Regions from separate parts of the Halomonas qaidamensis genome, predicted to be linked through region 1. Evidence: predicted binding sites of a transcription regulator. Region 1 holds the regulator's gene; the other holds the start of a gene.
The links. The regulator FNR, encoded in region 1, switches genes on or off when oxygen is low (the NO sensors DNR and NnrR bind a similar motif). The targets are predictions, from matches to a motif close to TTGATNTANATCAA.
Positions count from the first base shown of each region.

Region 2: a site for FNR is predicted at 1,396-1,409, ahead of K1Y77_RS06295 (OmpW/AlkL family protein). Genes of this name have one in related genera too.

Region 1 covers NZ_CP080627.1:2,988,181-2,992,057, forward strand. The annotation lists gene K1Y77_RS13545 (sulfite exporter TauE/SafE family protein) at 1-506, shown strand, start outside; gene hemN (oxygen-independent coproporphyrinogen III oxidase) at 633-2,075, shown strand; gene fnr (fumarate/nitrate reduction transcriptional regulator Fnr) at 2,134-2,886, shown strand; gene ttcA (tRNA 2-thiocytidine(32) synthetase TtcA) at 2,883-3,851, opposite strand.
Region 2 covers NZ_CP080627.1:1,339,187-1,343,063, forward strand. The annotation lists gene K1Y77_RS06290 (YqcC family protein) at 162-494, shown strand; gene K1Y77_RS06295 (OmpW/AlkL family protein) at 651-1,277, opposite strand; gene putP (sodium/proline symporter PutP) at 1,573-3,063, opposite strand; gene putA (bifunctional proline dehydrogenase/L-glutamate gamma-semialdehyde dehydrogenase PutA) at 3,214-3,877, opposite strand, start outside.

The DNA.
Region 1 (3,877 bases):
GCTATATGGTGGCAGGCGCTAGTGTAGCGGCACTTGGCACACTGATCTCTCTTTCACCAAACGCACGTATTGCGCTCCAGGCATTCGCCGCAGTAATGCTGATCTTAATGGCGCTCTATATCGCTAACTGGTGGAAAGGACTACTAAAAGTAGAGGCAGTCGGACGATATCTTTGGCGTTATATAGAACCGGTGGGAAGACGCCTGATGCCGGTTGTGCATCTTCCTCAAGCCTTCGCCCTTGGCGCACTTTGGGGCTGGTTACCCTGCGGTTTAGTTTATTCAATGCTAGCTTGGAGCCTAGCCATTGCAGACCCAATCGACGGTGCTCTTCTAATGGGGGCTTTTGGCCTCGGCACCCTACCTGCCTTGCTGGCAACCGGCCTAGCAGCACAGCAGCTGAGCCATTTAATTCGTCACCCTGCCACTCGCAGCATTGCCGCACTGTCAATCATTGGCTTTGCACTTTGGCAGCTGTGGTCTCTAGCACCTTACACTGCGCATTAAGCAGCCCCCATAGCTTGATATAGCTCAACGCTTTCAAAGTGCCACTGCACTAGCATAAGGATCAACAGCTGAGCGACATCGCTCAATTTGATTACATCGCTTACTTTTCACTTTGGAGCGTTCATCATGTCAGCCCATGCTACTGCTGCCTTCTCATCAACATCGTTCTCATCAACACCCACTGAAGTACCTAGCGCAACTGCCTGGAATGAAGCGCTACTGTGGCGTTACGACAAAAGTGGCCCGCGTTACACCTCCTACCCGACGGCGCTTGCGTTTCATGAGCAGTTTGGCACCGCTGACTTTACCCAGGCGTTAGAACGCAGTAATGCAAGCCGCCGACCGCTTTCCCTGTATGTACATGTACCGTTTTGTCGAAAAATTTGCTTCTACTGTGCATGCAATAAGATTGCAACGAAGAATACCGCTCTTGCCGAGCCTTACCTATCCCGGCTAGATCGAGAGATGGTGCTGACTGCACGCCATTTAGACACATCGCGCCCAGTTCAGCAGTTGCATTGGGGCGGTGGTACTCCCACGTTTCTTTCTTTAGCACAAATGGGAGACCTGATTGATCGCCTCGACGCCCGTTTTGGTTTATCTGGTTCAGCGGACCGCGATTACGCGATTGAAATTGATCCCCGCGAAGCAGACGTCTTTACCCTGCGCCATTTGCAGTCGCTTGGCTTTAACCGCTTAAGCCTGGGCGTACAGGATTTAAACCCGCAGGTACAAAAAGCGATTAACCGTGTGCAGCCCCGGGTGCTTACTGAAACACTCATGGAAGAAGCGCACCGCCTTGGCTTTCGCTCGCTCAATCTTGATTTAATCTATGGGCTGCCCTTTCAAACGGAAAAAAGCTTTGCTGAAACACTGGGCCAGATTATCGAATTAAATCCTGCCCGCCTGTCAGTATTTAACTATGCCCATATGCCCACCCGTTTTGCCCCTCAGCGACGTATCAATGAAGCAGACCTCCCCAACGCTGACGAGAAGCTGGCAATATTGCATACCACCATTGAGATGCTAACTAACGCAGGCTATGTGCATATCGGGATGGATCACTTTGCGCGCCCAGATGATAGTCTTGCAATTGCTCAGCGCAACGGAACCTTGCAGCGCAATTTTCAGGGTTACTCTAGCCATGCACAGTGCGATTTAGTTGGATTAGGCGTCTCCGCCATTTCACGGATTGACGATGTTTACGCACAAAATCCGACTCAGCTTGATCAATACGAAACATCTTTAGATCAAGGTAGGCTGGCAACCGTCAAAGGATTAAGGTTAAATAAGGACGACCTAATACGCAGAGACGTCATTGAGCGGCTAATGTGCGATATGTGCATTGATTTAGCAGCCATAGGAAAGCGTTGGAACATTGATGCTAGCGACTATTTTTCCACTGCTCTTGAACAGCTGCGTAACGCTGAACAAGATGGATTAGTCACTTTTCATCAGCAAATGATTAGCGCCACCCCTATTGGTCGGCTGTTGATTCGCCATCTAGCAATGGCCTTTGATGCTCGCCTCGCGGATCAGTCGACCCAACGCTACTCAAAGATTGTGTAAGCTTCTTGAGACGTCTTGCCCCAGGGCCTATCATGGCTAACGAGAAAGGGAGAATGATATGCCACACCCCGTCAGCCAACGACGCTCACTGTTGCAAGAAGCACGCTGCCAAACTTGTAGCTTAAGCTCACTGTGTCTACCGCTCGCATTAGAACTTGAAGACATGAGCCAGTTTGATGCGATCATCCGTCGCCGTGCACCACTCAAAAAAGGCGAGCCACTGTTTCGTCAGGGCGACCGTTTTACCAGTGTGTATGCCGTTCGCTCAGGCAGTCTAAAACAGGTGACCAGCGAAGGTAATGGCAACGATCAACTGACAAATTTCTACCTGCCCAGTGAACTGGTCGGATTGGACGGCATCGATGAAGAGCACTACCCCGGTAGCGTGATTGCCCTGGAAACTACCACAGTGTGCGAAATTCCGTTTGATCGTTTGGATCTACTTTCTGAAGAACTTCCGGAACTGCGTGGACAGCTATATCGCAGTATGAGTAAAGAGCTGCGAGACGATCGGCGCATGATGCGCTTGTTATCACGCAAAACTGCCGATCAGCGCTTGGCCAGCTTTTTAGTCACGCTTTCAGACCGTTTTCGCCGGCGCGGGTACTCGCCTTACAGCTTCAGGCTTTCTATGTCCCGCGCAGACATTGGTAATTACTTAGGCTTAGCGGTAGAAACGGTCAGCCGAATTCTTAGTCGCTTTCAACAGCAAGAAGTGGTCGCAGTTTCGGGGCGCGAGGTTAATATTTTAGATATGCAGCGTCTTATTACACTGGCTGAAGAAGAAGAGCAGCCGACTGCTCTACGCTAAGACTCAACGCTAAGCGTTTGAATACGGCGCTCCATCAGCGCCGCCTGCTTGGCTTCTAGCCCTGTAAAGTCAAACAGCTGGCGATCTGCTAGCTGTGAAGGCGCCACATTGGTCACCGCTTTGAACATGCTTTCTAGACGCCCTGGGTGCTTTTTATCCCATTCGGCCAACATATCTTTTACAATTTGTCGCTGAAGATTGGGCTGAGAGCCACACAAGTTACAAGGAATAATGGGGAATTCCATTAGCCTGGAAAATTCCACAATATCAGCCTCTTTGCAGTAGGCAAGGGGTCGAATGACAATATTTTTGCCATCATCTGACAAAAGCTTAGGTGGCATTGCTTTTAAAGTGCCTCCAAAGAACATATTTAGAAACAGTGTTTCCAAAATGTCTTCACGATGATGCCCTAACGCAATTTTTGTCGCACCAATCTCTTCAGCAAAACCATAAAGTGAACCACGCCTTAATCGAGAACAAAGCGCACAGGTCGTTTTGCCCTCTGGGGTTTTCTCTTTCACCACTGAATACGTATCACGCTCTAGAATGTGGTACTCAACACCCAATTTATCCAAATACTGGGGCAGCACATGCTCTGGAAAATCTGGCTGCTTTTGATCCATATTGACAGCGACCAAAGAGAAGTTAACCGGTGCATTTCGCTGTAGGTTGAGCAGTATTTCCAGCATCGTATAGCTATCTTTGCCACCAGACAGGCACACCATCACCTTGTCACCTTCACCAATCATCTGATAGTCAATAATGGCATTGCCGACTTCTCGCCGTAAGCGCTTTTGCAGCTTATTGAATTCACGCTTCTGCTTAGCATCGTGATGGTCGGACTGCGCCTGAAGGTGATCAACAGAACACTTGTCTGCAGAAGTATTTTCAGACGCTGCGGGATCAAAATAATCAGGTGATAGCATAATGTGGGCACTGCCGATGGTAGAAGAAGCAGCGGGCATTCTAACAATACTCGTTCCCTGCACCC
Region 2 (3,877 bases), 1.6 Mb from region 1:
CGTGGGAGTAACGCTAGCGACATCTTTCCATAGTTTATCCACAGCCTCTTGCAGGTTTTCTGTGAATCTGTGAATAACGCATAAATTCCGCTAGGCAGTTGGCAACTTACTCACAGGACTGGGATAATAGATGCCTACTGATCTAAATGAAAAAGGTATTTATGAGCGTCCATCAACAGCTTCAAACCGCGCTTCTTGAGCTTGAAGCCACTATGAAGGCCGCAAACTTATGGCGTATGCCAACGCCAGAGGCCTCTGCCTTTGCTAGTGAACAACCTTTCTGCATCGATACGATGTCGTTGCCTCAATGGATTCGCTTTGTGTTTATTGCTCGACTAAATGCAATGATTGAAGCCCAATCCGCTATGCCTGCTAAGTGTGATGTAGCACCGGCAGTGGCTGCTTATTTAATGCAGGAAAAGGTTCGTGCCAGCGACCAACTACTGGTTGTTAGAGCCGTCGAAAGGATTGATCAGATTGTGACTGACAACTAGTTCGCGATATTCCACTGAACAGTGGCTGAGCTGAATGTTAATGCACAATCTTTATTCAAAATGACGGCAACACCAAAGATAATGCCCAGCACCGTGAACGGTACTGGGCATTTTTCATACGATGACACGGCTAGCAGAAATCGTTTGCACTCAGAGTTAGAAGCGGTAGCTTAAGCCGCCCATTACCACCAGCGGATCGATCTCTACTGTGCCTGCTGCGGCACCATTAACAGTTGCGTCAGTGTCGATATCGATGTACCACGCTGCCGCGTTTAGTGCCCAGTTCTCATCGATAAGTAAATCGATACCCACTTGAGCCGCGGCGCCCCAAGAGTCGTCCAGCTCCAACTCGCCAATCGCTAGCTCTTCGTCAGAGAAAAAGGTGTAGTTAATACCTGCACCGACATAGGGCTGGACACGCGCTTCAGTACCACCTAACGGGTAGTACTGCAGCGTTAACGTGGGGGGAAGGTGTTTGGTAGAAGCGAGATTGTCGCCGTTTAGCGCAATATCGTGTTCAAACGGCAGGGCAGCCAGTAGCTCGATGCCCACCTTATCGTGGAAGCGGTAACCCAGGGTAAAGGCGAAGTCGGTTTTATCTTGAACATCAACCGCGAATGCGCCGCCAGCTAATGAGCCGTTGTCGCTTGTTGGTTCCACTTTGGCAACGCCCACGCGAGTAAAGAAATCGCCAGCGCCGTAAGCTAAAACTTGGCCGCTTGCCATCAGTGTGGCCGCTGCGAGTCCAGTGGCAACCAGTGTTGAAAGAGAGTTATGGCGCATAGCGTTGCTCCTGACCGTTTACGTGGGTCGTTACAATTGAGTGAGAGTGGTTAACGTGGACTGTTTAATAGAAACGTAAACCATACAAGAAGTGTATCGGGCAGAAGAAGGCAGGTTATTGACCTAGGGCAAAGAGCGATAAAAAGACCTGCAAAAATAGCAGAAAAAGCCACAGGGAGGCGTGAGGTTAGGTAGTTAAGATATTACTTAGAGCCTTCCGTGTCGGTGTGAGCGACACGGAAAGCACACAGGGCCATATTAACGATGATTAGGCTTATGTGTAATTAACGCTCGTCTAGCGATCGATATGCTGATATTCACCCGAATCAGCTGTTGCATTGCTCACCACTAGGATGGCAATGAAGGAAGCGATGAAGCCAGGGATGATTTCATAGATGCCAGGGCCGCCCATAAATTCGCCATTCCAGCCTAATGCAATCCAGATCATGACGGTTGCCGCACCTACTACCATACCTGCGATAGCACCATTGCCGTTTGTACGTGGCCACATTAGCGATAAGATAATCAGTGGCCCAAACGCCGCACCGAAGCCAGCCCAGGCGTTACTGACTAGTCCTAAAACCTGAGAGTTTTCATCAGCTGCAATAATTGCCGCCACAATGCCCACCAGTACTACGCAGACACGGCCAACGGCTACACACTGCTGCTCAGAGGCACTCTTGTGTAGGAACAAACGATAAAAGTCTTCGGTTAGCGATGAAGAGGCCACCAGTAGCTGGCTAGAAACGGTGCTCATGATGGCAGCGAGCAGTGCTGCATATAGGAAGCCAGTAATCAGTGGGTGAAACAGCAGATTTGCCAGAACGATAAAAATCGTTTCGGGATCCTCGATATCCAGACCGTTACGGATGGCATAAGCCCGGCCAAATATCCCCAGTGAAACAGCGCCAATGAGTGAAATCAGCATCCAACCCATACCAATGTTGCGGGCAATAGGAACATCCTTCAATGTCCGAATAGCCATGAAGCGCACAATAATGTGCGGTTGTCCGAAATAGCCAAGCCCCCAGGTAACGGCAGATAACCAGCCGATGAACGTTAGTCCTGACGTCCAGGATAAGAGGGTAGGGTCGACTTCATTAAGTGTCTGTGATGCCTGAGAGAACCCGCCGCCACCTTCACCAAACAGCACCACTGCTGGCATGATGACCAAGGCTAGCATCATAATGCAGCCCTGCACGAAGTCGGTCATGCTCACAGCGAGGAAGCCACCGACCACCGTATAAATAAGCACGACACCAAGAGTAATCATGACCCCCATGCCGTAGTTACTCATGTCACCGAAGTTATAGATGCCGGAAAATGCGCTTTCAAATAGTTTGCCGCCAGCGACTAAGCCTGATGCTGTATAAACTGAGAAGAAAACAACAATCACGATAGCAGACACCATGCGCAGGGAAAGCGCACGTGTCGGGAAGCGGTTCGCAAGAAAGGCTGGAATGGTAATCGCATTACCGTAGTGAACGGTTTGCTCACGCAGGCGCGGGGCGACCAGAATCCAGTTGAACAACGCCCCTACGAGCAAGCCAATCCCGATCCAGGCTGACCCCAATCCCGATACGAACATTGCCCCTGGCAAGCCCAATAGCAACCAGCCGCTCATATCTGACGCCCCTGCCGATAGTGCCGCTACTTTGGGGCTGAGGGTGCGGCCGCCCAGCATATAATCTTCAGAGGAAGAGGTAGAGGTGCGCATGGCATAAATGCCAATGGCGACCATGAGCAAAAAATAAGCAATGAGACTGATCCAAACACCGATAGCCATGAAAGTTCTCCCATTCGTCAGGATGGAGCTAGCGCCAACAGGTGCGCGCTTGTTTTTGTTAATGAGACGCCCGTGCGGGCGTCTCCCGGTAGAACATTGGCTTTACCGACGTTCAGTAATGAAAGGAAACGTCGATAAAGCTGGTGGGGCTTATTCAGCCGTTGCCAACAGACTAGCGTTACCACCCGCCGCGGTCGTGTCGATGCACAAGTGGCGTTCAACCACGTAGCGATCCGGTGAAAGGGGCTGGATTTCGAGCGGCACGATAGCACCGTCGCGTTTGGCAAGCGCAATACGCAGTTCATGGGTCCAGTCGCTTTTGCCAGCTGCGGCCACCGCTGCAATGCCTTTGACTTCACTTAGCGTCTCGGCTGTGATGCTCCCGTCTAGCCCAATGACCGGTGCTCCGGCATCCATCAGCGGCTGAATAGCTTGAGATGCACCTGACACGATCACTACTGCCGAACAGCCTGCACCAAGTGCCTGCACTGCTTGGGCAACAGCGATATCCAAGGTCGGCCCGAGACACAGAACCGCTCCCTTCGGATACATCGCCAAACGATTGCTTTCCCCTGTTGGCCCAGGAAGGGTCTGCGGCGTCATATCGAGAGCCGCCGTCTCATTCAGCGCCCGGCGGACCACTCCACCCTTGCCGGAAAGTGCTTTGCGCAACACTTCTACCCGGTCTGGCCTCGCCGCCCAATTACGTGCATCTAAACCGTCGAGGGCCGATTGGAGAGTGTCGAGTGCCACGGTTTTCCCTTCGGGCATCGCGTAGCCTTCGGCAGTGGCGGTGCGGCGAAAGCGAGCAACA